2 regions of the Kitasatospora sp. NPDC008115 genome follow, and region 2 is predicted to be linked to the other one. Evidence: predicted binding sites of a transcription regulator. Region 2 holds the regulator's gene; the other holds the start of a gene.

Region 1 (14,306 bases), on a different contig from region 2:
TGCTGGGCCTCCAGATTGGCCTCGGCGCGCGCCTCCCGGGGCATGCCGTGCGCGGGCGCGGGCGCCGGCGCGAGGGCGGATCCGGGGGCCTGCGGGTAGCGGAAGGCGAGCGCGACCTCGCACTCGCCGCCGCGCAGCATCGCCAGCGACTCCGGCGGCTCCGCCTCGACCAGCGACACGCGCACCCCCGGATGGCTGTCCCGCAGCCGGGCGACCGCCGGTGGCACCAGGGTGGAACTGGCGGTCGGGAAGGACACCAGCCGGACCCGTCCGGCCCGCAGCCCGGCGATCGCCGCGACCTCCTCCTCCGCGGCGGAGAGCCCGGCGAGGATCCCGGTGGCATGCTTGAGCAGGACCTTCCCGGCCTCGCTCAGCTGCATCCCGCGGCCCGAACGGACCACCAGCGGGGTGTCCACGGACTTCTCCAGCGCCTTCATCTGCTGGCTGATGGCGGGCTGGGTGCAGCCCAGCTCGCGGGCGGCCGCGGAGAAGGAGCCGGTGCGGGCGACGGCACGCAGGACGCGCAGGTGGCGGGCCTCGATCATGCCCCCAAGATATAAGGGATTCTTTGCAACACGCAAAATTCAACTGATAGTTGAAGAGTGGAACACGCCGCAGGCCCGGCCCGCCACCCCTCGCGGGGCGCGGACCGGGCCTGCGGTCAGTGGCTGCGGCCTCAGTGCGAGTGGCCGTGACCGCCGTGCGAGTGGCCGTGACCGTTGTCGGCCTCCTCCTCCTTCTTCTCCACCACGAGGGTCTCGGTGGTGAGCAGCAGGGAGGCGATCGAGGCGGCGTTCTCCAGGGCGGAGCGGGTGACCTTGACCGGGTCGATGACGCCGGCCTTCACCAGGTCGCCGTACTCGCCGGTGGCGGCGTTGTAGCCCTGGCCCTGCTCCAGATCGGCGACCTTGGAGGTGATGACGTAGCCCTCCAGGCCGGCGTTCTGGGCGATCCAGCGCAGCGGCTCGTGCAGCGCCTTGCGGACGACCGCGACACCGGTGGCCTCGTCGCCGGACAGGCCGAGGCCGTCGTTCAGCACCTTGGCGGCGTGGACCAGGGAGGCGCCACCACCGGCGACGATGCCCTCCTCGACCGCGGCGCGGGTCGCCGAGATGGCGTCCTCCAGGCGGTGCTTGCGCTCCTTGAGCTCCACCTCGGTGGCGGCACCGACGCGGATGACGCAGACGCCGCCGGCCAGCTTGGCCAGGCGCTCCTGCAGCTTCTCGCGGTCCCAGTCCGAGTCGGTGTTGGCGATCTCGCCCTTGATCTGGGCGACGCGGCCGGCCACGGCCTCGGACTCGCCGGCACCGTCGACGACGATCGTGTCGTCCTTGGTGACGGTCACGCGGCGGGCCGAGCCCAGCACGTCCAGACCGGCCTGGTCGAGCTTGAGGCCGACCTCCTCGGAGATCACGGTGCCGCCGGTCAGGACGGCCAGGTCGCCGAGGATCGCCTTGCGGCGGTCGCCGAAGCCCGGGGCCTTGACGGCCACCGCGTTGAAGGTGCCGCGGATCTTGTTCACCACGAGGGTGGACAGCGCCTCGCCGTCGACGTCCTCGGCGATGATCAGCAGCGGGCGGGAGGTGCCGCCCTGGAGGATCTTCTCCAGCAGCGGCAGCAGCTCCTGGATGGAGGAGATCTTGCCCTGGTTGATCAGGATGTACGGGTCCTCGAGGACCGCCTCCTGACGCTCCGCGTCGGTGACGAAGTACGGCGACAGGTAGCCCTTGTCGAACTGCATGCCCTCGGTGAAGTCCAGCTCCACACCGAAGGTGTTCGACTCCTCGACGGTGATGACACCGTCCTTGCCGACCTTGTCGATCGCCTCGGCGATCAGCTCGCCGACCTGGGCGTCCTGGGCGGACAGCGTGGCGACGGCGGCGACGTCGTCCTTGCCCTCGATCTCGCGGGCGACCGACAGCAGGTGCTCGGAGACGGCGGCGACGGCCTTGTCGATGCCCTTCTTCAGGGCGGCCGGGCCGGCGCCGGCGGCGACGTTGCGCAGACCCTCGTTGACCAGGGCCTGGGCCAGCACGGTGGCGGTGGTGGTGCCGTCACCCGCGACGTCGTTGGTCTTGGTGGCGACCTCCTTGACGAGCTGCGCGCCAAGGTTCTCGTACGGGTCGTCGAGCTCGACCTCACGGGCGATGGTGACACCGTCGTTGGTGATGGTCGGGGCGCCGAACTTCTTGTCGATGACGACGTTGCGGCCCTTGGGGCCGATGGTCACCTTGACGGTGTCGGCCAGCTTGTTGACACCGCGCTCCAGCGAGCGGCGGGCGTCCTCGTCGAACTGCAGGGTCTTCGCCATGTTCCCTATTCCCTCGGGGGTGCGGCCGTCGCGGCGGCCGCTCGACTACGTGAACCAACAGCCACGCCCCGGTCCCCTGTCACTAGGGACACGGATCCGGGGCGTGGCAGGACGCTTTACTTCTCGATGATGGCGAGAACGTCGCGGGCGGAGAGCACCAGGTACTCCTCGCCCTGGTACTTCACCTCGGTGCCGCCGTACTTCGAGTACAGGACGATGTCACCCACGGCGACGTCGAGCGGCAGACGCTGGCCGTCCTCGAAGCGGCCCGGGCCGACGGCCAGGACGACGCCCTCCTGGGGCTTCTCCTTGGCGGTGTCCGGGATAACCAGGCCGGAGGCCGTGGTGGTCTCGGCGTCGAGCGGCTGGACCACAATGCGGTCCTCGAGCGGCTTGATGGCAACCTTGCTGCTGGTGGTCACGTCCGAGCTCCCCTTCGGAGATTACGGGGTTTTCTAACGGGTAGGGGCGAACTCGCGCATCTGCCGTCGCGGGGGTCAGACACGCATTCTCGCGTTAGCACTCCCCCGGTGGGGAGTGCTAGGACGACCATAGGCCGCGGTTAGCACTCAGTCAACCAGAGTGCCAACGACGCGCCCGGCGGACCCGTGTTGCGGATGAGTAGCCGTACTCATGTGCGAGGGCGAGCGCGGACCGCAGACTCGGTCCATGACCGAGACCACCGCGCACGCCGTCCCGTCGCGCCACCGCGACCTGCTGCTCGCCCTCGTCACCCTGCCCCTGGTCGGCGGTGTCACCGCCCTGATGGGCTTCGCCGCCTTCGCCGTGCTGCTGGGGATGGCCATGAGCGACGCCTCCGAGCCGCTCATGCTGCTCGCCTCACTGGGCCTCGTCCTTCCACTGGCGCCGGCCGTCGTCGTCGCCCGGCTCACCTGGCGGGCCGGCCGGCGGCTGACGCCCCTCGCCGCGCTGCTCGCCCCGTTCACCGCGCTCCTCTGGTTCCAGCTGCCGGTCTGACGGTCCGGGCGGCGAGAATGGGCCCGTGGAGAACGACGACCTGCGGCCCCTGCTGACCGACCGGGGCCAGGCCCTGCTCGCCGAACTGCGCGACTTCGCGCCCGGGGAGGAGCTGGCATTGGCCACCCGGCTGCGCAAGGAGCACCCCGCCGAACTGGTGTCGGCCGCCTTCGGGCAGGCCCGGCTGCGGCAGCGGGCCCGGGCCAAGTTCGGCGCCGACGCCGACCTCATGTACTTCACGCCCAACGGCGTCGAGCAGTCCACCCGGCGCGAGGTCGCCGAGTGGCGGGCCCGCCGGTTCGCGGACCTCGGGGTGAAGCGGCTGGCCGACCTCTGCTGCGGGATCGGCGGGGACGTGCTGGCGCTGGCCCGGGCCGGCGTCGAGGTGCTCGCCGTCGACAAGGACCCGGCCGCCTGCGCCGCCACCGCCGCCAACGCGGCCGCCCTGGGCCTGGCCGACCGGGTCGAGGTGCGCTGCGCGGACGTCGCCGACGTGGACGTCACCGGCTTCGACGCGGTCTTCACCGACCCGGCCCGGCGCACCTCGCGCGGCCGGGTCTTCGACCCCGAGGCGTACGCGCCGCCGCTCTCCTGGGCGATCGAGGCCGGCCGGCGCACCCCGGTCGGCGCGCTGAAGGTGGCCCCCGGCATCCCGCACGAGGCGGTGCCCGCCGACGCCGAGGCCGAGTGGGTCTCCGACCACGGCGACGTCAAGGAGGCGGTGCTCTGGTTCGGCACCCGGGCCGAGCGCCCGCACCGCGCCACCCTGCTGCCGCAGCGGGCCAGCCTCACCGGCGGCGACCTGCCCGACCCGCCGGCCGGGCCGGTCGGCCGCTACCTGTACGAGCCGGACGGCGCGGTGATCCGCGCCCACCTGGTCGCCGAGGTGGCGCAGCGGGTGAACGGGCGGCTGATCGACCCGAAGATCGCCTACGTCACCTCGGACGAGCTGGTCGACACGCCCTACGCACACGGCTTCGAGCTGACCGACGTGCTGCCGTTCCACATCAAGCGGCTCAAGGCGCTGCTGCGCGAGCGGGGCGTCGGCACGGTGGTGATCAAGAAGCGCGGGATGGCGATCACCCCGGAGGAGCTGCGCCGCCAGCTGAAGCCGGCCGGCCCGAACACCGTCACGGTGATCCTCAGCCGCACCGACCACGGCCCGCTGATGATGCTCGGCCGGCCGGTGACCGGCCCGGCCGCGGCCGTTCAGGCGGCCGGCGCCTCGATGTAGTCCTCCAGCCGGGCCACCGCGAAGCCCTGCTCCTGGATCCTGGCCAGCAGCTCGCCGAACATCTGCGTCATCGTCTCGCCCTTGAGGTCCTTCGGGCCCCGGAAGTGGGCGAGCACGATGTCGCCGGGCCGCAGCTTCCGGTCCGCCGCCTGGTACTGCATGTCGTGGATCTGCATCGACTCGCGCCACAGCACGATCGCCCCCGGCCCGCACTGCCGCACCACGGCGTTGAGCGCCGGCGTGTGGGCGCCGTCGCCGTACGGCGGGCGGAACAGCAGCGGCGGGGTGCCGTACTGCCGGGTGAGCGCGTCCTGGGCGTCGCAGACCTCGGCCTTCTGCTTCTCCGGGGCCGCCCTGCTCAGCTGGGCGTGGCCCGAGGTGTGGTTGTGGACGTGGTTGCCGAGCGCCTGGAGCCGCTTGAAGTAGCCGTAGTCGTCCTTGACGATGTCGCGGGTCAGGAACATCGAGACCGGCACCTTGAGGTCGGTCAGCATCTCGACGAACGCCGGGTCCTTCTCGGCGCCGTCGTCGATGGTGAGGAAGACCACCTTGTCGTCGGTCCTCACCTCGCTGAACACCGGGACCGGTCCGGTCCGCCGGAGCTTCACCGGCTTGTCGGCGGGCGCGGGGGGCGCCGGCGGCAGCGGTGTGAGGTTCCACTTGGCCCAGGCGGCGGCGTCGCCGGCGGCCGGGGCGGGGGGCGCGCTCGGCGGCGGGGTGGGCGCGCCCTGCGGCCGCGACGGGGCGGCGGACCGGGCCGGGTCGGCGGTGCCGCCCGGTGCCGTCAGGGCGGCGGAGGCGGCGCCGCTGTCACCCCCGCCCGCGCACCCGGTGGCGGTGGCCAGCAGGACCGCCGCCCCCACCGCGTACGCCGTCGTCCTGCTCCACCCGTAGCTGTTCACCGCGCCGTGCTCCCCGTTCCGTCCAGCGATCGCGCTGGTTAGCACGGTAACGGTCGGGCGTTCGGTTCCCGGTCGGGCGTGCGAACGACTACGGCGGGCTACTCCACGTGCTCGCTGGTGAAGGACCAGCGGTGCACCGGACGGCCCAGCAGGTCGGCGGGCGGATCGGCGACCGGCACCGGCTCGCCGGACCACCAGGTGATCAGCAGCACCCTCTCGCCGGGGGCGGCGAACAGCTCGGCGCGCAGCAGTCCGGGGCGGCCGCGCAGCGCGGGCAGCGCGGTCTCCCTGGCCCAGGCGGAGAGCTCGGCGCCCCGCCCGTCGGCGGCCCGGGCCTCCCACATCGCGGCGGTGGTGGTCACGCCTGCCCGCCCAGCGCCAGGTAGGCCTGCCCGTGGAAGTCGGTGTGCGGGACGTGGACCTCGGTGACGGGCAGCGAGGAGTCCGCCGACAGGTCGAGGGAGGACGGCGCGCGGTCGCGCCAGACCATCTCGGAGCCGAGCGCGGCGACCATCGCGCCGTTGTCGGTGCACAGGCCGGGGCGCGGCACCCGCAGCCGGATGCCGGCCTTGTCGCAGCGCTGCTGAGCCATCTCGCGCAGCCGCGAGTTGGCCGCGACGCCGCCGCCGATCATCAGGTGGTCGACGCCGTTGTCCTTGCAGGCCTTGACCGCCTTGCGGGTCAGCACATCGGTGACCGCCTCCTGGAAGGACGCCGCGACGTCGGCGACCGGCACGTCCTCGCCGGCCCGGCGCCTGGCCTCCACCCAGCGGGCGACGGCGGTCTTCAGGCCGGAGAAGGAGAAGTCGTACTCCGGGTCCTTGGGGCCGGTCAGGCCGCGCGGGAAGGCGATCGCCTTCCGGTCGCCCTCGCGGGCGGTGCGGTCCACCACCGGGCCGCCGGGGAAGCCGAGCCCGAGCACCCGGGCCACCTTGTCGAAGGCCTCGCCGGCCGCGTCGTCGATGGTCGCGCCGAGCGGGCGCACGTCGCTGGTGATGTCCTCGCTGAGCAGCAGCGAGGAGTGCCCGCCGGAGACCAGCAGGGCCATCGTCGGGGAGGGCAGCCGGCCGTGCTCCAGCTGGTCCACGCAGATGTGCGAGGCGAGGTGGTTGACACCGTACAGCGGCTTGTCCAGGGCCCACGCGTACGCCTTGGCGGCGCTCACGCCGACCAGCAGCGCCCCGGCCAGGCCGGGGCCCGCGGTGACCGCGATGCCGTCCAGGTCGCTCGCCTTGACGCCCGCGGTGTCCAGGGCGCGCTCGATGGTGGGGACCATCGCCTCCAGGTGCGCCCGGCTGGCGATCTCGGGAACGACGCCGCCGAACCGGGCGTGGTCGTTGACGCTGGAGGCCACCGCGTCGGCGAGCAGCGTGGTGCCGCGCACGATGCCGACGCCGGTCTCGTCGCAGGAGGTCTCGATGCCGAGAACGAGCGGTTCGTCAGCCATGGGGGGTGTCCTTCTTCACGTCCGGTCGCGGGTCGTCCGCGGGTTCGTCGAGGTCTTCGGGGGCGGCACCGTCGACGGCGGCGGCCGCGGGGTCGAGGCGCATCACCAGCGCGTCGATGTTGGCGGGCTGGTAGTAGCCGCGCCGGATGCCGACCGGCTCGAACCCGAAGCGCTCGTAGAGCCGCTGGGCGCGGAGGTTGTCCACCCGCACCTCCAGCAGCAGGTCCGCGCAGCCGCGCCGGGCGGCCTCCCGGACCAGGTCGGCGAGCAGCGCCGCGCCGAGCCCGGCGCCCTGGTGGCGGCCGTTCACCGCGATGGTCTGCACATCGCCCTCGCCGGCCACCGCCATCAGCCCGGCGTAGCCGACGACCGTGCCGTCCGGGGTGACGGCGACGGTGTAGTGGCGGGTGCCGCCGGGGCGGGCGTCGGCCAGCTCGGACCAGAACATGCCGGCCGACCAGGCGTCCTCGGGGAACAGCTCCAGCTCCAGCGCCAGCACCGGAGCGATGTCCCACCAGCGCATCGGGCGCAGCGTGGCGGCGGGGACGGCGGTGCGCACGGCCCCGTCGGTGCTCGGGCCGGTCACGCCGGGAGCACCGCCTTGTAGCCGGCCGGCACCTGGGCGTCCGGGCGGCGCAGGTAGAGCGGGGCGTTGGGCAGCAGGGCCCGGCCGGCGGCCAGTTCGGCGGCGGCGAAGCCGGCGAGCGCGCCGGCCGAGACGTGCTCGGGGCCGTGCGCGCCGGGGAAGGCGTCCGGGTAGAGCAGCGCACCGGCGCCGACCGAGCGCGCCGGCGGCGTCAGCTCGCCCGGGCGGTCCACCGAAGGACCCTCGGTGCGGCGGCCCTCGGCGTCGTACGCGGCCCAGTAGACCTCCTTGCGGCGCGCGTCCGTGGCCACCGTGAACGGCTCGCCGGCCAGGCCCTCGGCGCGGGCCCGGTGGGCGATCGCGTCCAGGGTGCAGACGCCGTGCACCGGCAGGCCCAGGGCGTGGCCCAGCGCGGCGGCGGTCACCAGGCCGACCCGCAGGCCGGTGTACGGGCCCGGGCCGACGCCCACGGCGATGTCGGTCAGCCGGTGCTTGTCCACACCGGCCGCCCGCAGCACCTGGTCGATCGCGGGCAGCAGCAGTTCGCCGTGGCGCCTGGCGTCGACCTGGTCGGTCTCGGCGAGGACGGCCGTGCCGTCGTGGACGGCGGCGGTGACGGCGGGGGTAGCGGTGTCGAACGCGAGCAGCAGCACGGGTCAAGGTTAGACCGGTCGGGCGGTGGCCCGTCGTGGCCCGTGCCCGGGGCGGGTGTGCGCCGCCCGATCGAAAACCGGTCCCACGGCGGAACACACGTCCGACGCGATGCGGACCGGACGGGCGAACCTGGCACGATGGGGCCGACGGTTTTGGGACGGCGGTGGGAGCACACGTGGCGAAGATGGGTCCTGGAGTGGTGGTCACGGGGCTGACCCTGGGGGCCCTGGCGGTGGTGAGCCTGCTGGCGTTCCAGGCCAACGGCGCGCAGGACCGCGCGGTCGCCGCCGATCCCGGCGCGAGCACCTCCGCCTCGGCCAGCGGGCCGGCCGCCTCGGCCACCCCGACCACCACGCCCACGCCGACCGTCCCGCCGCTGCCCACCGCGGGCACCGGCACCGGGCTGCGGGTCGTCTACTCCGTCAGCACGCACTACGTCTGGCTGATCGACCCGAAGAAGACCCCGCAGGTGGTGGCCGCCTTCCCGGTCGCCCCGGGCACGGTCGAGCCGGCTCCCGGCAGCTACCCCGTGTACAGCCGCACCCAGTCCGGCACCGGCACCGACGGCAAGCAGATCGAGCACGTGGTGCGGTTCGCCCAGCAGAACGGCGTGGTGTTCGGCTTCAGCGCGGCCGTCGACGGCGCCACCGGCACGCCGGGCGCCGCGCCGACGACGTCCGCGTCGAGGACGCCGTCCGCGATCGGGGGCGGCGGCGACGCCAAGGCCAAGACCGGCGGCATCCGCAGCAGCCGGGCCGACGGCCAACTGCTCTGGGACTTCGCGCCGAAGGACACCAAGGTGGTCGTGATCGCCTGACCCGCAGGCGTCCGGGGGCTCCTGGTTACGCGGCGCGGCGGGTGTCGTGCGCGCCGCCGTCCACCGGCGGCTCCTCGGGCCGGGCGTTCCCGGCCGGGCGGCGCCCGGGCGGGGTGGAGACCGCCTCCGCCGCCGCACAGGCGGCCAGCAGGGCCCGCATCGGCTCCCCCGCGGCACTGCGGTCGGGCCCCTCGGCCCCGGTCCCGCGCGGTTCGCGCTCCGGGGCGGGCGTGGTGCTCGGCATGGCGCCTCCCTAGTTAGGCAGACCTAACCTCAAAACCCATCCCACCACGCCCGGGACCCCGACCGCAACACCTTCCCGACAGCCTGTCGGCAAACCGTGACCCGGTCGGCGGCGGCCGGCTCCGTCAGGCCAGCACCGACAGGTCGACGCCGTCCCAGCGGGGGCCGATCCCGGTCAGGCTCACCTGGCGCGGGTCCAGGTCGCCGCCCGCCGCCTCGGCGCCGACGGCCCGCTCGATCCGGACCTCAAGACGGTCCTCCGAGAGCCGCTCGACCTTGCCCTCGCCCCACTCGACCACCACCACCGACTCGGGCAGCGAGACGTCCAGGTCGAGGTCCTCCATCTCGTCGAGGTCCCCGCCCAGCCGGTACGCGTCGACGTGCACCAGCGCCGGACCGCCGACCAGCGACGGGTGCACCCGGGCGATCACGAAGGTCGGCGAGGTGACCGCGCCGCGCACCTGGAGCCCCTCGCCGAGGCCCCGGGTCAGCGTGGTCTTCCCCGCGCCCAGCTCGCCGGAGAGCAGCACCAGGTCACCCGGTCGCAGCAGCGCGGCCAGCTCCCGGCCGAGCCGGCCCATCCGGTCGGGGGTGGCGGCGGTCAGAGTGGCGTGCGAGCCCATGCGCGAATCAAGCCCTTCGGTCCGTACGGCGGCGCACCGGCCCTCGGGCGCCCCCGCTACCGTGCCACATCCCCGTCCCCGGCCCGCACCCGATCCCGGGCCCGGGCCCGCCGGCCGGCTACGTCCGCTCGACGGCCGGGGGCGCCGGGGGCGGGGCGGCGCCGCGGAAGCGGGCGGCGTGCTCGAAGAGGGTGGCCAGGTGGCCGTCGACCACGTCGGGGCGCTCCAGCATCACCAGGTGCCCGGCGTCCTCGACCAGGACCAGCTCGGCGCCCGGCAGCTGTTCGGCCATCACCTCGCCGTGACCGGGCGGGGTCAGCAGGTCCTTGGTGCCGGTCAGCACCAGGACCGGGATGCCGCGCAGGGCGGCGAGGGCCGCGGTCTTCTCGTGCGCCGAGAACACCGGGTAGAACTCGGCCACCACGTCGATCGGGGTGGCGTCCAGCATCTGTTCGGCGAACCGGACCACGCCCGGGTCGACGTCCTTCCCGCCGAAGGAGAACCGCCGGTAGAAGACGGCGCTGACGTCCGTGCCCAGCCGGCGGGTCGCCTCCACCAGGTCGACCTGACGGCCGAGCAGCTTCACCATCCCCGGCGCGACCCGGCGGAACAGCCGGGCGCCGGCCTGGGGCAGGCCGAAGGTGACGGCGTCCCAGTTCCCGGCCAGGGTGCCGATCAGCGCCACGCCGGCGACCCGCTCGCGGAACAGTTCGGGGTGCTGGTCGGCCAGCGCCATCACCGTCATGCCGCCCATCGAGTGGCCGACCAGCACCAGCGGCCCGGTCGGCGCGACGGCGTCGAGCACGGCCTTGAGGTCGCCGCCCAGCTGGTCGATGCCCGCGGGCTCGCCCGCCAGGAAGGAGCGGGAGCGCTCGGAGCGGCCGTGGCTGCGCTGGTCCCAGAAGACCAGGCGCACACCGTCGCGGAAGGCGGCGCGCTGGAAGTGCCAGCTGTCCTGGTTCAGGCAGTAGCCGTGGCAGAAGACCACGGTCAGCGGCTCGGGCGCGCCGTCGGGCTCGGCTTCGTCGGGCTCGGCTTCGGCCGGGTCGGCTTCGTCCGCCGCGGCCAGTCCGTCCAGTTCGACGTACAGCCCGGTGCCGTCGGGGGCGGCAACGGTGCGGGGGCGGCCGCGCAGCGAGCCGTACGGGGCGTTGGCGTCCAGTTCGGCGCGGGCCCGGCGGCGCATCGTCCGGCCGACCGTCAGCCGTTCGATCGCCACCCCGGCGGCTGCGCCGGCCGCGAGCACGCCGACCGAGATGCCGATCAGGCCGGCCCGGCTCACCCCGGTGGCCGTCCCGGCCGCCTTGACGGCACGGGCCACGCCGCTCACCGCCTCGACCGGGTCGGCGCCGGGCTGCCCGCTCATCCGAGCGGGTCCCCGTCCAGGGCGCCGACGTAGCGGCGCGGCACCCGGGAGCCGATCCGGGTGACGATCTCGTAGGAGATGGTGCCGCAGGCGCGGCCCCAGTCCTCGGCGGTGGGCTCGCCGCGGTCGCCGTTGCCGAAGACCAGCACCTCGTCGCCGATCGGCGGGGTGTCTCCGCCGAGGTCGACGACGAACTGGTCCATCGCCACCCGGCCGGCCACGGTGCGCCACTTGCCGTCGATCTGCACCGGGCCGATGCCGCTGGCGTGCCGGGGGATGCCGTCGCCGTAGCCGACCGGGACCAGGCCCAGGGTGGTCGGGCCGGGGGTGGTGTAGTGGTGGCCGTAGCTGACGCCGTGGCCGCCGGGCACGTGCTTGACCAGGGCCAGCCGGGCGGTCAGCGACATCACCGGGCGCAGGCCGAAGTCGGCCGGCGAGCCGACGTCCGGGACCGGCGAGAGCCCGTACATCGCGAGGCCGGTGCGGACCATGTCGAAGTGCGACTGCGGGAGCAGCAGGGTGGCCGGCGAGTTGGCCAGGTGCCGTACCTCGGGGCGCAGGCCGGCCGCCTCGGCGGTGGCCAGGGCGGCGCGGTAGGCGTCCAGCTGGGCCTGGATGGAGGGGTGGCCGGGCTCGTCGGCGGCGGCGAAGTGCGACCAGACGCCGGCGACGGTGAGCAGTCCGTCCAGCTCGGCGCGGCGGGCGGCGGCGACCAGCTCGGGCCAGTCGTGCGGCTGGCAGCCGTTGCGGCCGAGGCCGGTGTCGGCCTTCAGGTGCACCCGGGCCGGTATGCCGGTGGAGCGGACGGCGGCGAGCAGTTCGGTGAGCGCCCACTGGCCGCTGACCGAGAGGTCGAGGTCGGCGAAGAGGGCCTCCCGCCAGGGGCCGCCGGGGGTCCACAGCCAGCAGAGGATGCGGGCCTGGTCCGGGCGGATGCCGGCGGCGCGCAGCGCGAGCGCCTCGTCCGGCGTCGCGGTGCCCAGCCAGCGGACTCCTGCGGCGACCGCCTCCCGGGCGCACCGGGCGGCGCCGTGCCCGTAGGCGTCCGCCTTGACCGCGGCCATCACCGTGGCCCCGCCGATACGCTCGCGCAGCGCGTCGAGGTTGCCGCGCAGGGCGGCGAGATCGATGGTCGCCTCGGCTCGCGCGCCTTCGGTGAGAGTGGCCATAACGGTGGTCTTCGCAGTTGTCATCAGGGTCAGTCTCCCAGACGTCCCAGGGTCCTCGCCGAACGGCCCGTCGGCACACCGCCCCCCGCATCCCCCCACCTCCTCCCGGACGCCCACGAATCACCCCCCGGTTCCCACCCGCCCCACGCGCCGGCACAGAAATATGCAGACCGGTCTACATAGCTCCCCGCACCCAGCCATCCCTCCATCCCTGCGGAGTGGAAAGTCAGCCGGGCCGACTTTCCACTCCAAGCCCCGTGAAATATGCAGACCGGTCTACTGATTCGGCCCGGCCCCACCGTTCGCCGGAGTAGGAAGTCGGTCCGGCCGACTTCCTACTCCAGCGACCCTATGTAGACCGGTCTGCATATTCCTAGGCTCCGGGCCGCGCCGCGGCCGAGCGGACGTCGTTCCAGGCGGTGGAGAGGGCGGCCGCCACGTCGAGGGCGGTGACGGGGGCGCCGGGGGCGGCGGCGGTGCGGCGGGCGGCGAGGCCGTGCAGGTAGGCGGCCACCGAGGCGGCGTCCAGCGGGGAGAGGCCCGCGGCGAGCAGCGAGCCGGCCAGGCCGGCCAGAACGTCCCCGCTGCCGGCCGTCGCCAGCCACGAGGTGCCGGTCGGGTTCACCCGGACAGCGCCGCCCGGATCGGCGACCACCGTGGTCGAGCCCTTCAGCAGCACCGTCGCCCGGTACACCGCCGCGAGCCGCCGCGCCGTGGCCAGCCGGGCGGCCGCCAGCTCATCGGCGGCCGGCGGCCGGGCCGCTCCCCCGCCGTCCTGCGCCCCGGCGAGCAGCCGGGCCGCCTCCCCCGTGTGCGGGGTGAGCAGGGTGGGCGCCGTCCGCCCCGCCAGCGCGCCCGGCCCGAGCCGGGCCAGCTCGGTCAGCCCGTCCGCGTCGACCAGCACCGGCACATCGGCGGCCAGCGCCTCCGCGAGCGCCCGTTCGGCCCCCTCGCCGCCACCCGGCCCGACCACCCAGGCCTGCACCCGCCCCGCCCCCGCCGGCCCGCCCTCGGTGACCAGCGCCTCCGGGAACCGCCGCACCACCTCCTCGGCCGCCGTCCCCACGTACCGCACCGCGCCCGCGCCGCCGCGCAGCGCCCCGGCGACCGCGAGCAGCGCCGCCCCCGGGTAGCGCGCCGACCCGGCCGCCACCCCGACCACCCCGCGCCGGTACTTGTCGCTCTCCGCCGCCGGCACCGGCAGCAGCCCGGCCACGTCCGCGTGCTGCAATGCGGAGACCTCCGCCGCCGGCAGTTCCAGCCCGATCCCCACCAGGTGCACCGCCCCGGCGTACGAGGCGCCCGGGTCGACCAGCAGCCCGGGCTTGTACGTGCCGAAGCACACCGTGACGTCCGCCCGCAGCGCCACGCCCGCCACCTCGCCGGTGTCGGCGTCCACCCCGCTGGGCACGTCGACGGCCACCACCACCCCGGACCGCCCGGCTTCCGCGTACGGCCGGGCCTCCGGCCGCAGCCCGCCCTTCCCCCCGATGCCCACGATGCCGTCCAGCACCAGGTCCGCGCGCGAGAAGTCGGCCAGGCCGACCTCCTGATCCGGCGCCACCCGCCCGCCGGCCGCCCGCAGCGCCGCGAGCCCCGCGGCGTGCGCCCGCTCGGGGGCCGTCAGCACCGCCGACACCCGCGCCCCGCGCCGCGCCAGCGCCGCACCGGCGTACAGCGCGTCACCCCCGTTGTCCCCGCTGCCCGCCAGCACCACCACCCGGCTGCCGTACACCCGCCCGCGACGGCGGGTCAGCAGCCGCGCGCAGGCCGCGGCGAGCCCGGTGGCGGCCCGCTGCATCAGCGTGCCCTCCGGAAGCCGCGCCATCAGCGCGGCCTCGGCGGCACGGACGACTTCGACGCGATGGGCGTGACGCATGCGGGAGGCTCCTTCGGCGGTCGGCTACCGCCGACGCTAGCCCGCGTCACCGCCCCGCGGCAGCCCGGCCTGCGGCACACTTTCGGGTGTCACCCAC
Region 2 (14,306 bases):
CCATGTCGCCGCTGTTGATCCGGTAGGCGCCGAACCACAGGACGGCGACGCTGGAGACGTTGACGACGAGCATGACGCCGGGGAACAGGTAGGCCATCAGTTTGCCGACCTGGAGCGAGACGCCGGTGAGGTCCTCGTTGGCGTCGGCGAACCGGTTCTGCTCGTGGTCGTCCTTGACGAAGGCGCGGATGACCCGGATGCCGGTGATCTGCTCGCGCAGCACCCGGTTCACGGTGTCGATCCGCTCCTGCATGCTGCGAAAGCGCGGGCGCAACTGGCGGACCAGGACGGTGACGACGACGCCGAGGGTGGGGACGACGGCGAGCAGCAGCCCGGAGAGCGGCACGTCCTGGTTGAGGGCCATGATGATGCCGCCGACGCACATGATGGGCGCGGCGACCATCAGCGTGAAGGACATCAGGACCAGCATCTGGACCTGCTGGACGTCGTTGGTGGTGCGGGTGATCAGGGAGGGGGCGCCGAACTGGCCGATTTCGCGGGCGGAGAAGCCCTGGACGCGGTCGAAGACGGCGGCCCGGACGTCGCGGCCGACGGCCATGGCGGTGCGCGCGCCGTAGTAGACGGCGCTGATCGAGCAGAGGGTCTGCAGGAGGGTGACGCCGATCATCACCGCGCCCACGCGCAGGATGTAGCCGGTGTCCCCCTTGATGACTCCGCTGTCGATGATGTCGGCGTTGAGCGTGGGCAGGTAGAGCAGCCCGAGGGTGGACACCAGCTGGAGGAGCACCAGCAGGGTGATCGGTCGGGTGTAGGGGCGCAGGTACGCCCTGAGCAGTCTGATCAGCACTGGCTCACTCTTGTCGTCGGCGGCGGCTTTGGCATCCCAATTCTCATGGTTCGGGAGGCCGGTACAGGAGATTCCGGGCAAGCGAGCCGGATCTTTGTCCAGCCCTTTGCCGAACGTTCCGGGGGCCGCGGTTGTGCCGTGCACCGGCGGCGCGGGAGGGTGCCGGCTCGGCCCGCCCTCTTACGGAATGACCGGTTTCCCCCTAGGCTGCTGGCAGCCCTCTTGTTACTCACCGGTACCGAGTCCGGTTGCCAGGGGGCCGGCGGCCGCCCCCACGGACGTCACATCATTCAGACGGCCACCCGCCCCCGGAGGTCCTCGTTGAGTTCCGCGCAGTCCCTGATCGACTCCGGCCGTACCGACATCGTGGCCGGGCGCCCCGCCTCCGTCGCCCACCTGTTCCAGGAGCGGGTCGCGCTGACCCCCGGCGGTGAGGCCTACCGCCACCCCGTCCCGGTGGACGAGCACGCGGCGGACAGCACGCCCGGCGCCGAGCAGTGGCGTTCGCTGACCTGGGCGCAGACCGCGGCCCGGGTGTACGCGGTGGCGGCCGGTCTGCTGTCGCTGGGCATCGAGGCCGAGGACCGGGTGGCGCTGGCCTCCTCCACCCGGCTGGAGTGGATCCTCGCCGACCTCGGCAACATGTGCGCGGGCGCGGCCACCACGGCCGTCTACCCGAGCACCAACGCCGACGAGACGGCGTTCATCCTCTCCGACTCCGGCTCCCGGGCGCTGTTCGCCGAGAACGCCGCCCAGCTGGAGAAGGTGGTCGCCGAGCTGGACCGGCTGCCCGGCCTCGGGACCGTGATCCTCTTCGACGCGCCGGACGGGCCCCCGCCGGCTGGCCGGCTGAAGGTGATCACCCTCGCCGAGCTGGAGCGGCTGGGCGCCGAGCACCTGGCCGCGCACCCGGACGCCGTGGAGAAGGCGATCGCCGCGCTCGGCAAGGAGCAGCTGGCCACCCTCATCTACACCTCCGGCACCACCGGCCGCCCCAAGGGCGTGCGCCTGGTGCACGACTGCTGGGCCTACGAGGGGCGGGCGCAGGAGGCCAGCGGGCTGCTGGCCGCCGACGACGTGCAGTTCATGTGGCTGCCGCTGTCGCACGTGTTCGGCAAGACGCTGATCTCGGGGCAGATCGCGACCGGGCACGTGATGGCGCTGGACGGCCGGGTGGAGCGGATCATCCACAACCTGCCGGTGATCCGGCCCACCATCATGGCCTCGGCGCCGCGGATCTTCGAGAAGGTCTACAACGGCATCGCCGGCAAGGCCAGGGCGGAGGGCGGCGCCAAGTACAAGATCTTCCTGTGGGCGGCGCGCACCGCCCGCGACTACGCCCGCACGGTCCAGGACAACCGGGTGGCGACCGGGGTGGACAGCGCCCCGGCGGTGCTGCGGATGAAGCACGCGCTCGCCGACAAGCTGGTGTACGCCAAGATCCGGGCGGCCTTCGGCGGGCGGCTGCGCGGGGCGGTGTCCGGCAGTGCCGCGCTGGCCCCGGAGATCGGCTACTTCTTCGTCGGCGCCGGGGTGCCGATCCTGGAGGGCTACGGGCTGTCCGAGACCAGCGCCGGCTCCAGCGTCAACCGGGCCGAGGACATCCGGGTGGGCACGGTGGGACGTCCGCTGCCGGGCACCGAGGTGCGGATCGCCGAGGACGGCGAGATCCTGCTGCGCGGCCCGGGCGTGATGCGCGGCTACCACAACCTGCCGGAGAAGACCGCCGAGGTGCTGGAGGCGGACGGCTGGTTCCACACCGAGGACATCGGCGAGCTGACCCCGGACGGCTTCCTGCGGATCACCGACCGCAAGAAGGACCTGTTCAAGACCTCCGGCGGCAAGTACGTCGCGCCGAGCGAGGTGGAGGGCAGGTTCAAGGCGGCCTGCCCGTTCGTCAGCAACATCCTGGTGATCGGCAACGGCCGCAACTACTGCACCGCGCTGATCGGCCTGGACGAGGCGGTGATCATGCCCTGGGCCGCCGAGAACGGCCTGGCCGGCAAGTCCTACGCCGAGGTGGTCGCCGACCCGCGCACCCGTGAGCTGATCGACGGCTTCGTGCGGCGGCTCAACGGCCGGCTCCAGCGCTGGCAGACGATCAAGAAGTTCCACCTGCTGCCGCGCGACCTGGACGTCGAGCACGGCGAGCTCACCCCGAGCCTGAAGATCAAGCGCCCGGTGGTGGAGCGGACCTACGCGGAGGCGGTCACCGCGATGTACGCGGGCGCCAACGAGGCCTGACCGGCCCGCCCGTCCCGTACGGCCGGGGGGACCACCCCGGCCGTACGGGACAATGGGGTCATGCCCTCCGCACTTCCCGACGGCGAACCGGTGCCGTCCGACGGTTCCCTGCCCGCGCACGCCCTCGACGGCCTGGGCTCGCGGCCGTTCGGCTTCTACCTGCACGTGCCCTACTGCGCGAGCCGCTGCGGCTACTGCGACTTCAACACCTACACCGCCACCGAGCTGCGCTCCTCGGGCACCGTGGCGTCCCAGGAGACGTACGCGGACAACGTGGTCGCCGAGGTCCGGCTCGCCCGCCGGGTCCTCGGCGCGGACGCGCCGCCGGTGCGCACCGTCTTCCTGGGCGGCGGCACCCCGACCCTGCTGCCGGCCCGCGACCTGGTGCGGATGCTCGCCGCGATCCGCGACGAGTTCGGGCTCGCCGACGGCGCCGAGGTGACCACCGAGGCCAACCCGGAGTCCGTCGGCCCCGCGTACCTGGCGGAACTGCGCGAGGGAGGCTACAACCGGATCTCCTTCGGCATGCAGTCCGCCCGCCCGCACGTGCTGAAGCTGCTCGACCGCCACCACACCCCCGGCCGCCCCGAGGCCTGCGTCGCCGAGGCCCGCGCGGCCGGTTTCGAGCACGTCAACCTCGACCTCATCTACGGCACCCCCGGTGAGTCCGACGACGACTGGCGGGCCTCCCTGGACGCGGCGATCGGCGCCGGCCCCGACCACGTCTCCGCCTACTCGCTGATCGTCGAGGAGGGCACCCGGCTGGCCGCCCGGGTCGGGCGCGGCGAACTGCCGATGATCGACGACGACGTGCACGCCGACCGCTACCTGATCGCCGAGGAGGCGCTGAGCGCCGCCGGCTACTCCTGGTACGAGGTCTCCAACTGGTCCACCACCCCCGAGGGCCGCTGCCGCCACAACGAGCTGTACTGGACCGGCGGCGACTGGTGGGGTGCCGGCCCCGGCGCGCACAGCCACGTCGGCGGCGTGCGCTGGTGGAACGCCAAGCACCCGGCCGCCTACGCCCGCGCCCTCGCCGAGCACCGCACCCCCGCCCAGGGCCGCGAACGCCTCACCGCCGAGGACCGCCGGGTCGAGCGCGTCCTGCTGGAACTGCGCCTCGCCGAGGGCATCCCGCTCGGCCTCCTCACCGCCGCCGGCCGCGAGGCCGCCGCCCGCGCCCTCGCCGACGGCCTCCTCGCCCCCGCCCCCTACGAGCACGGCCGCGCCGCCCTCACCCTCCAGGGCCGCCTGCTGGCCGACGCGGTGGTGCGTGACCTGGTGGACTGAGTGTCGTTAACGTGGTGTCAGCCGTCGGAGGGAGCGCGAAAATGACCGCCATCGATGACCGGATGACTGGGATCTTCGAAAACCTGGAGGTCCCGGAAGGCTTCAAGGCCGAGCTCATCAGGGGGGAAATCGTGATGATGGCGGGGCCGGACCTGGCTCACAACCTCATCGTCGAGTCGATCGTCGACCAGATTCCGCGGGCGCGCTGGCACCGGCTCCAGACGCAGGACGTGGCGTTCCCCGCCGATGCCAGCGAGCCGCAGCCGGACCTGGTGGTGCTTGAGCGGGGGGCTGCCGAGGGGCCCGGGCGGCTGGTTCCCGCGCCGGCCGTGGCGCTGGTCGTCGAGGTCGTGTCGAAGACCAGCGTGCTGCGCGACTACCGGACCAAACGGGAGCTCTACGCGGAGGGCGCCGTTCCGGCCTATCTGATCGTCGATCCGATCAAGGGCCTCTGCGTCCTGCTGACCGAGCCCACCCCGGTCGGCGCCTCGGGAGCGCCGGACTATGTGGCCGAGCGGACCACCAAGTTCGGCGAACCGGTCCCGTTGGACCTGCTGGGCGTTGTTCTCGACACCTCGGAGTTCCGGACCTATTCCTGACCCGTGAGGGTGACGAAGTCGATCAGCTCCTCGACGCGGCCCAGCAGGTCGGGTTCCAGGTCCTTGTAGGAGTCGACCTTGGACAGGATGCGCTTCCAGGCGGCGGGGGTGTCCTCGGGCCAGCCGAGGCGGCGGCAGGTGCCGAGCTTGAAGTCCTCGCCGCGGGGGACGGCGGGCCAGGCGGGGATGCCCACCGAGGAGGGCTTCACGGCCTGCCAGACGTCGATGTAGGGGTGGCCGACGACCAGCACGTGCGGGCCGGTGACCCGGGCGGCGATGCGGTGCTCCTTGGTGCCCGGGAGCAGGTGGTCGACCAGGACGCCGAGGCGGCGGCCCTGGCCGGGGGCGAAGTCGGCGACGATCGCGGGCAGGTCGTCGACGCCCTCCAGGTACTCCACGACCACGCCCTCGATCCGCAGGTCGTCGCCCCAGACCCGCTCCACCAGCTCGGCGTCGTGCCGGCCCTCGACGTAGATCCGCGACTCACGGGCCACCCGGGCGCGGGCGCCGGGGACGGCGACCGAGCCGGAGGCGGTGCGTCCCGGGGTGCGGGCGGGCGCGGGGCCGGCGGGCCGGACCAGGGTGACCGTCCGGCCCTCCAGCAGGAAGCCGCGCGGCACCATCGGGAAGACCCGGTGCCTGCCGAACCGGTCCTCCAGGGTGACGGTGAGGCCCTCGGCGGTCTTCTCGCAGCGCACCACCGCCCCGCAGAAGCCGGTCGCCGCCTCCTCGACCACCAGGTCCCGCTCGGCGGGCACCTCCGGCGCGGGGGCCTGCTTCTTCCACGGCGGGGTCAGGTCGGGTCCGTACTGGCGGCTGCGCATTCCACGCAGTCTACGAGGCGTCAGCCGAGGTAGTACGAGGTGTTGATCGCCAGGACCTCGGCGAGTCGCCCGCGCAGGGCGTCGGTGTGGCGCAGCGCCACCGGCTCGGCGCCCGGGACCGGGCGCACCCCGCGGTCGGCGAGCAGGTACACCACCCGCAGGGTGCGCAGGGTGTTGGAGACGGTCGCGGGGACGACGCCGGGCTTGCGGCGGCCGGTGGCGGCGATCGGGTCGAGCCAGGCCAGCGCCTGCCGCTCGGTCAGCTCCGGGCGGGTGAGGACCTGGCCGATGGCGCGGCCGAGGCGGTCGTCCTCCATGGCGTCCAGGACGTGGTCGGTGGGGGCGAGCAGCCGGGCCGGGGCCAGGTCCAGCAGGGGCGCCGGGTCGGCGACCAGCGGGCTGCGGCCGAGGGCGCCCAGCAGGTCGGCGCCGTGCGCGACGGCGTGCAGCCAGCCGAGCCCGGGGTCCCAGCCGCGCAGGTCGGTCTCGGCGGGGTACCAGTGGGCGAAGGCGTCCAGCCAGGCGGGGCGGTACGCGCCGGCGTCGACGAGTTCGGCCAGGACCAGCGGGGCGAAGGTGCGGGCCTGGATCTCGGGGTCGGACAGCCGCTCGGCCATCTCGTCGCCGAGGGCCAGGCGCTGTTCGGGGGTGAGCCGGGGCACCCAGCGGCACAGCTGCTCGTAGGCGTGGGTGTCGCGGGTCTCGGGGTCGGGGGAGCGCATCGCGGCGCTGACGGCGGCGAGCAGTTCGGGGGGGGGGGTTCGGCGGTCTCGATCCCGGTCCAGTTGATCATGGCCGGACCCTAGGCGGCCCGGGCGGCCGGGGCCACCGGATTTTCACAGCCCCGGCGCGCCCCAGACCGGGAACCAGCGGGTGAGGTCCTTCTCCAGCCGCAGGTCGTTGCCGAGCATCGCGTTGACCTGGAGCTCCAGCGGGCTGTCGCGCTTCTCCCCGCCGCCCGGCAGCGGCGCGAACGGGTAGAAGGTGCCGCGCTTGTACAGGTAGACCAGGGCCAGCGGGCGGCGCCCCTCGGCGTCCCGGAAGCCGACCAGCGAGCAGAGCAGCTGCGGCCCGAAGCCGTTCGCCTCCAGCTCGCTGTTGACCGCGTGCAGGTCGTTGACGAGGTCCGGCAGCTCCCCGGGGGCGTGCCGGGCGAGCAGCCAGGAGTAGCCGTAGGAGTCCGTGGACGCCTCGACGGGGACGCCGCCGCGCCCGGTGTCGGCGTCCAGCAGCGCCCGGACCTGCCGCTCGACCTCGTCGAAGGCCCCGCCCTCGACCGGGGCGAAGCAGACCGAGCCGAGCCCGGTGGGCCGCAGGCCCGCGCCGGCCTCCAGGGTCAGCGCGGCGGACGGCACCCCGAACAACTGGTCGAGGTCGGGTCTGACGGGCTTGCTGCGGCCGAACAGCGCGTCCAGGATTCCCACGGCGGTCCTTCCGGTGGCGACGGGTGACGGTGCGGGTGGCAGGTGGCAGGTGGCAGGGGGCGTCAGCGGCCGAGCCGGGCGGAGATCTTCGCGAGCTGCGCCAGCCGCTGCTCCAGGCTCGGGTGGGTGGAGAACAGCTGGGCCGCGGCCTCGCGGGCGCTCAGCGCGGGGGCGAAGTAGAAGGCGTTGTAGGCCTGCGCCCGGCGCAGGTCCTTGGTCGGGATGGCGGCGATCTGGCCGGTCACCTTGGTGAGGGCGGAGGCGAGCGCGCTGGGCCGGCCGGTGAGCTGGGCGGCGGCCCGGTCGGCGGCCAGCTCCCGGTAGCGGGAGAGCAGCCGGGTCAGCAGGAAGCTGATCGCGTAGACGGCGATCGACACCAGCGGGATCACCAGCGCGGCGATCGCGGCGTTGGAGTCGTTGCTGTTGCGCCCGCCGCCCATGAAGCCGCCGTACATGGCGATCCGGGTCATCGCGCCGGCCAGCACGCCGAGGAAGCCGGCCACCGTCATCACGGCGACGTCCCGGTGGGCGACGTGCGACAGCTCGTGCGCGAGCACGCCCTCCAGCTCCTCCGGCTCCAGCCGGCGCAGCAGCCCGGTGGTGACGCAGACCACCGCGTTCCGGGGGTTGCGGCCGGTGGCGAAGGCGTTCGGCATGTCGTTGTCGGCGACGGCGACCCGGGGTTTGGGCATGTCGGCGAGCGCGCAGAGCCGGTCGACGGCGCCGTGCAGCTGCGGGTACTGCTCCGGGGTGACCCGGTGGGCGCCCATGGCCCGCTCGGTGATCCTGTCGCTGAACCAGAACTGGGCGACGAACAGGCCGCCGGAGATCAGGACGATGATCGGCCAGGCGCCGCGCAGCAGGGCGATCAGCAGCCCGGTGAAGCCGACGTACAGCAGTCCGATCAGGAACATCGTCCCCACCATCCGGCCGGTCAGGCCGCGGTCGGGGGCGAAGCGGGTGTGCTGGCCCGGGGTCGACATCGCTGTTCCTCCGTTCGCCGTCCGCTTCCGATGCTGCCACCCGGGCGGGCCCGCGGCATCACCCGCGTGCCGCGAACTGCGGGCAGGATCACCCCGGCCGGGCCGTTCCTGCCGTCGGACCCGGGCCTTACACTGGCAGGTACGGTTCTGGCACTCGGGTGTTCAGAGTGCCAAGACCGGGGCCCTGCGGGGCCGGCCCGGACAGCTCGAATGCGGACACATGCCACAACGGCGTGTCACAACGGACAACGCGTGAAGACGGAGGTGCGTGCCCCATGGCCGGTGAGGTCCGTCAGCTCGACGACCGCAAGCTCGCGGTGCTTCGCGCGATCGTCCAGGACTACGTGGGGACGGAGGAGCCGGTCGGCTCCAAGGCCCTGGTCGACCGCCACAACCTCGGGGTCTCCCCGGCCACCGTCCGCAACGACATGGCGGCGCTGGAGGAGGACGGCTACATCCACCAGCCGCACACCAGCGCCGGGCGCATCCCCACCGACAAGGGCTACCGGCTGTTCGTCGACAAGCTGGCCGAGGTCAAGCCGATGAGCGCGCCCGAGCGGCGGGCGATCCGGCACTTCCTGGACGGCGCGGTGGACCTCGACGACGTGGTCGCCCGTACGGTGCGGCTGCTGGCCCAGCTGACCCGCCAGGTCGCGGTGGTGCAGTACCCCTCGCTGAGCCGCTCCACGGTGCGGCACATCGAGCTGGTCGCGCTGGCCCCGGCGAAGGTGATGCTGGTCCTGATCACCAACACCGGCCGGGTCGAGCAGCGGCTGGTGGACTGCCCGGGCACCGTCGGCGAAACCCTGCTGGCGGACCTGCGGGCCCGGGTCAACGTGCGGGCCGCGGGCCAGCGGCTCCCGGACGTCCCGGGGCTGCTGGAGGAACTGCCCGCGCTGTTCGAGGCAGCCGACCGGCCGACCGTCTCGACGGTGCTGGCGACGCTCTTCGAGACGCTCGCCGAGCAGAGCGAGGAGCGGATCATGCTGGCCGGCACGGCCAACCTGACCCGCTTCGGCCACGACTTCCCGCTGACCATCCAGCCGGTGCTGGAGGCACTGGAGGAGCAGGTCGTCCTGCTCCGCCTCCTGGGTGAGACCGCGGACGCCGGGATGACGGTCCGGATCGGGCGGGAGAACGCCTACGAGGGCCTGAATTCCACGTCGGTCGTCTCGGTCGGTTACGGTTCGGGCGACGAAAGCGTGGCCAAACTGGGTGTGATCGGTCCGACCCGGATGGACTATCCGGGCACAATGGGGGCGGTGCGAGCGGTGGCACGGTACGTGGGCCAGATCCTGGCCGAGTCGTAGGAACGAGCACCGTCGGACCTGACGGTGCCCGAAGTCGCAAGCACACTTACAGGCGGAACAAGCGGAGCATTTGGTGGCCACGGACTACTACGCGGTACTCGGCGTCCGACGGGATGCGGGGCAGGACGAGATCAAGAAGGCGTTCCGGCGCCTGGCACGCGAACTGCACCCGGACGTCAACCCGGACCCGAAGACGCAGGAGCGGTTCAAGGAGATCAACGCCGCCTACGAGGTGCTCTCCGACCCGCAGAAGCGCCAGGTCTACGACCTCGGCGGCGACCCGCTCTCGCCGAACGGCGGGGGCGGCGGGGCGGGCGGCTTCGGCGCGGGCGCGGCCGGCTTCGGCTTCTCCGACATCATGGACGCCTTCTTCGGCGCCGCCTCCGGCCAGCGCGGCCCGCGCTCGCGGACCCGGCGCGGCCAGGACGCCATGATCCGCCTGGAGATCACCCTGGAGGAGGCCGCGTTCGGCACCACCAAGGAGCTCCAGGTCGACACGGCCGTCACCTGTACCACCTGCAGCGGAGAGGGCGCCGCGCCCGGCACCTCCGCGCAGACCTGTGACATGTGCCGCGGCAAGGGCGAGGTCTCCCAGGTCACCCGGTCCTTCCTGGGCCAGGTCATGACCTCCCGCCCCTGCCCGCAGTGCCAGGGCTTCGGCACCGTCGTGCCGACCCCGTGCCCGGAGTGCGCTGGCGACGGCCGGGTCCGCGCCCGCCGCACCCTGACCGTCAAGATCCCCGCCGGCGTCGACAACGGCACCCGGATCCAGCTGGCCGGCGAGGGCGAGGTCGGCCCCGGCGGCGGCCCGGCCGGCGACCTGTACGTCGAGATCGCCGAGACCACCCACGCGGTGTTCCAGCGGCGCGGCGACGACCTGCACTGCACCGTCACCATCCCGATGACGGCGGCCTCGCTGGGCACCCAGGTGCCGCTGCAGACCCTGGACGGGGTGGAGGAGGTCGACATCCGGCCCGGCACCCAGTCCGGCCAGTCCATCCCGCTGCACGGCCGGGGCATCACCCACCTGCGCGGCGGCGGCCGGGGCGACCTGATAGTGCATGTCGAGGTGCAGACGCCCACCAAGCTCGACGCCGAGCAGGAGGACCTGCTGCGCCGCCTGGCGGTGCTGCGCGGCGAGGAGCGGCCCTCCGGCCAGTTCGCGCCCGGGCAGCAGGGGCTGTTCTCCCGGCTGAAGGACGCCTTCAACGGCCGGTAGCCGTCCCGCGCGGGGGTGCCGAGGCTTCCTCGGCACCCCTTTCGCGTTCCCGTTCCCCTTCCCACCCCGGAGGTTCCCCGCATGACCGCGCCCGTGTTCGTCGCCGACACCGAGCGGATCGCCGCCGCCGCGCCCGGCGCCCTGGTGCTGCTGGACGGGCCGGAGGGCCGGCACGCGGCCGCCGTGAAGCGGCTGGAGCCGGGCGAGGCGGTCACCCTGACGGACGGCCTCGGCCTCGGCGTGGACGGCACCGTCGCGCGGGTCCTCGGCAAGGACGCGATCGAGGTGACGGTGGCGGCCGTGCGCGAGGAGCCGCAGCCGCGGCCGCGGATCGTCGTCGTCCAGGCGCTGCCCAAGGGCGACCGGGGCGAGCTGGCCGTGGAGACCATGACCGAGGTCGGCGTGGACGTGGTGATCCCCTGGGCGGCCTCGCGCTGCATCACCCAGTGGAAGGGCGAGCGCGGCGGCAAGGCGCTCGCCAAGTGGCGGGCCACCGCGCGGGAGGCCGGCAAGCAGTCCCGCCGGCTGCGCTTCCCCGTGGTCCGCGACGTGATGACCACCCGGCAGCTGGCCCCGGTGCTGATCGGCGCCGCGTTCGCGGCCGTGCTGCACGAGGAGGGCGCCGAGCCGCTGGCCGGCGCCGCGCTGCCGGACACCGGGGACCTGGTGCTGGTGGTCGGCCCGGAGGGCGGGGTCTCCCCGGAGGAGCTGGCCGCCTTCGCCGCGGACGGGGCCAAGCCGTACCGGCTCGGCCCCTCGGTTCTGCGCACCTCCACCGCCGGGGTGGCGGCCGGCGCGCTGCTGCTGGGCCGCACCGGCCGCTGGTCGTAGCACCGGTTCCCCGGCGGCGTCCCCCGCAGGGGGGCCGTGGTCGGGAAAGTCCCGGCGCGCGGGGCGGCCCGTGCCTAGGGTGACGGGTGTGAGCGAACCCGAGAGCACTCCCGTGGGCGCCTATCTGCGCCACCCGCACCTGCACGGTGACCTGATCACCTTCGTGGCCGAGAACGACGTGTGGCTCGCCCCGCTGGACGGCGGCCGGGCCTGGCGGCTGACGGCCGATCACGTCCCGGTCCGCCGCCCCCGGTTCTCCCCGGACGGCCGGTACGTCGCGTTCACCTCGACCCGGGACGGCGCCCCCGAGGTGCACCTCGCGCCGGTGGACGGCGGCCCGTCCCGACGGCTCACCTACTGGGGCGACGCCCAGACCCAGCTGCGCGGCTGGACGGCGGACGGCCGCCCGATCGCCACCACCGCCGCCGGGCAGGCCTCGCTGCGCCGCACCTGGGCGCACGCCGTGCCGCTGGACGGCGGCGAGCCGGTGCGGCTGCCGTACGGGCCGGTCGGCGGGCTGGCCTTCGAGCCGGGCGGCGACCGGGCGCTGCTGGTCTCCGCGTTCGGCGTGGAACCGGCCTGGTGGAAGCGGTACCGGGGCGGGCGGGCCGGAAGGCTGTGGATCGGCGCCGAGCGCTTCGAGCGCGTCCACGAGGAGCTGGTCGGCAACATCGAGTCGCCGCTGTGGGTGGGGGAGCGCATCGCCTTCCTCTCCGACCACGAGGGCGTCGGCGCGCTGTACTCCAGCCTCCCGGACGGCTCCGACCTGCGCCGCCACGGCACCTCCCCGGAGGGCTTCTACGCCCGCGACGCCGCCACCGACGGCACCCGGGTGGTCTGGCACGGCGCCGGGGAGGTGTGGCTGCTGGAGGACCTGGCCGGCGCCGAGCCGCGCCGCCTGGAGGTCGGTCCGGCCGGCCCGCGGGCCGGCCGCCGCCCCCGCCCGGTCTCCGCCGCCTACTGGCTGGAGGGCGTCGCCCCGGACCGCACCGGCCGCGCCGGCGCGGTGGTGGTGCGCGGCACCGTGCACTGGCTGACCCACCGCGAGGGACCGGCCAGGGTGCTGGACGAGACGCCGGGCGTACGCGGTCGGCTGGCCCGGGTGGTGCCGGGCGCGGCGGGCGAGGACGCCGCCCAGGGCGTGGTCTGGGTGACCGACGCCGAGGGCGAGGACGCGATCGAGTACGCGCCCGCCGTGCTCGGAGCCGAGCGCCGCCGGCTGGCCGCGGGCCTCCTCGGGCGGGTCCGCACCCTGCTGGTGTCGCCGGACGGCAAGCAGTTGGCGGCCGGCTCGCACGACGGCCGGGTGCTGCTGGTCTCGCTGGCCGACGGGGCCGTGCACGAGCTGGCGCGCAGCGCCGACGGCGAGGTCAGCGGGTTGGCGTTCAGCCCCGACTCGGCGTGGCTGGCCTGGTCGCAGCCGGCCCTCGGGCCGTGGTCGCTGCGCCAGATCGTGCTGGCCAACCTGGCCACCAGGACGGTCTCCGAGGCGACCCCGCAGCGCTTCATCGACACCTCGCCGGCGTTCACCGCGGACGGCCGGCACCTGGCGTTCCTCTCGGTGCGCAACTTCGACCCGGTGTACGACTCGCACGTCTTCGACCTGTCGTTCCCCAACGGCTGCCGCCCGTACCTGATCACGCTGGCCGCCGACACGCCGTCCCCGTTCGGGCCGAGCCGGGCCGGGCGGCCGGTCGGCGGCGAGGACGACGAGCCCCGCGGCAAGCGGACGGACGGCGAGGAGGGCGGGGCCGACGCGCCGCCGGTGACCCGGGTCGACCTGGACGGCATCGCCGACCGGATCGTGCCGTTCCCGGTGGAGGGCGGCCGGTTCGGCACCCTGCGGGCCGCCAAGGACGGGGTGCTGTGGACGCGCGTCCCGCTGGTCGGCGAGCTGGGCGACGAGGCGGCCTCGCTGGAGGACGAGCGCCCGCGGCCCACCCTGGAGCGCTTCGACTTCCGCAAGCGCCGGGCCGAGCAGCTGGTCGACGGCCTGGACGCGTTCGCGGTGAGCGGCGACGGCACCCGGCTGGCCGTGCTGGACGAGGGCGAGCTGCGGATCCTGCCCGCCGGCCACAAGGCCTCCGGCGAGGACGAGGAGGCCGACGTCGACCTGGACCGGCTGCGGGTGACCGTCGACCCGGCGGCCGAGTGGCGGCAGATGTACGACGAGAACGGCCGCCTGATGCGGGACAACTTCTGGCACCCGGACCTCGCCGGGGTGGACTGGGCCGGGGTGCTGGCCCGCTACCGCCCGCTGGTGGAACGGCTCGGTTCGCACGACGACCTGGTGGACCTGCTCTGGGAGGTGCACGGCGAGCTGGGCACCTCGCACGCGTACGTGGTGCCGCCCGGGGCGCACACCGAGGCGGCCCGCCGGCAGGGCCTGCTCGGCGCCGACCTGGTCAGGGACGGCGAGGTGTGGCGGATCGCCCGCATCCTGCCCGGCGAGTCCTCGGACCCGCGGGCGCACTCGCCGCTGGCCGCGCCCGGCGCGGCGATCCGCCCGGGGGACGCCGTCCTCGCGGTCAACGGCCGCCCGGTGGACCCGGTCACCGGCCCGGCGCCGCTGCTGGCGGGCACCGCCGGGCAGCCGGTGGAGCTGACCGTGGCCGGCAAGGACGGCACCGACCGGCGGCACCCGGTGATCGTGCCGCTCGCCGACGACGAGGCGCTGCGCTACCACGACTGGGTGGCCGGCCGGCGGGCCGCGGTGCGCGAGCTGTCCGGGGGCCGGCTCGGCTACCTGCACATCCCCGACATGCAGACCACCG

What was found. Region 2 encodes HrcA, which represses chaperone genes, less so after heat shock. Its sites were predicted from a motif close to TTNGCACTCNGNNNNNCNGAGTGCNAA; they were not measured.
Region 1: groES (co-chaperone GroES) is a predicted target of HrcA. The motif match lies at 2,874-2,900, and genes of this name have one in related genera.

What each region holds. Positions count from the first base shown of each region.
Region 1 covers NZ_JBIBHU010000007.1:130,435-144,740, reverse strand. Annotated here, with positions in the region: gene ACFZBX_RS11900 (LysR substrate-binding domain-containing protein) at 1-545, opposite strand, end outside; gene groL (chaperonin GroEL) at 677-2,311, opposite strand; gene groES (co-chaperone GroES) at 2,428-2,733, opposite strand; gene ACFZBX_RS11885 (hypothetical protein) at 2,981-3,289, shown strand; gene ACFZBX_RS11880 (methyltransferase domain-containing protein) at 3,315-4,523, shown strand; gene ACFZBX_RS11875 (polysaccharide deacetylase family protein) at 4,499-5,425, opposite strand; gene ACFZBX_RS11870 (hypothetical protein) at 5,524-5,787, opposite strand; gene tsaD (tRNA (adenosine(37)-N6)-threonylcarbamoyltransferase complex transferase subunit TsaD) at 5,784-6,872, opposite strand; gene rimI (ribosomal protein S18-alanine N-acetyltransferase) at 6,865-7,395, opposite strand; gene tsaB (tRNA (adenosine(37)-N6)-threonylcarbamoyltransferase complex dimerization subunit type 1 TsaB) at 7,455-8,111, opposite strand; gene ACFZBX_RS11850 (hypothetical protein) at 8,297-8,929, shown strand; gene ACFZBX_RS11845 (hypothetical protein) at 8,955-9,173, opposite strand; gene tsaE (tRNA (adenosine(37)-N6)-threonylcarbamoyltransferase complex ATPase subunit type 1 TsaE) at 9,298-9,795, opposite strand; gene ACFZBX_RS11835 (alpha/beta fold hydrolase) at 9,914-11,161, opposite strand; gene alr (alanine racemase) at 11,158-12,330, opposite strand; gene ACFZBX_RS11825 (NAD(P)H-hydrate dehydratase) at 12,704-14,209, opposite strand.
Region 2 covers NZ_JBIBHU010000020.1:11,591-25,896, forward strand. Annotated here, with positions in the region: gene ACFZBX_RS24015 (ABC transporter ATP-binding protein) at 1-808, opposite strand, end outside; gene ACFZBX_RS24020 (AMP-dependent synthetase/ligase) at 1,130-3,052, shown strand; gene hemW (radical SAM family heme chaperone HemW) at 3,113-4,342, shown strand; gene ACFZBX_RS24030 (Uma2 family endonuclease) at 4,384-4,941, shown strand; gene ACFZBX_RS24035 (DUF3097 domain-containing protein) at 4,932-5,765, opposite strand; gene ACFZBX_RS24040 (DUF2785 domain-containing protein) at 5,786-6,487, opposite strand; gene ACFZBX_RS24045 (hypothetical protein) at 6,602-7,189, opposite strand; gene htpX (zinc metalloprotease HtpX) at 7,252-8,172, opposite strand; gene hrcA (heat-inducible transcriptional repressor HrcA) at 8,448-9,482, shown strand; gene dnaJ (molecular chaperone DnaJ) at 9,556-10,701, shown strand; gene ACFZBX_RS24065 (16S rRNA (uracil(1498)-N(3))-methyltransferase) at 10,783-11,532, shown strand; gene ACFZBX_RS24070 (S41 family peptidase) at 11,621-14,306, shown strand, end outside.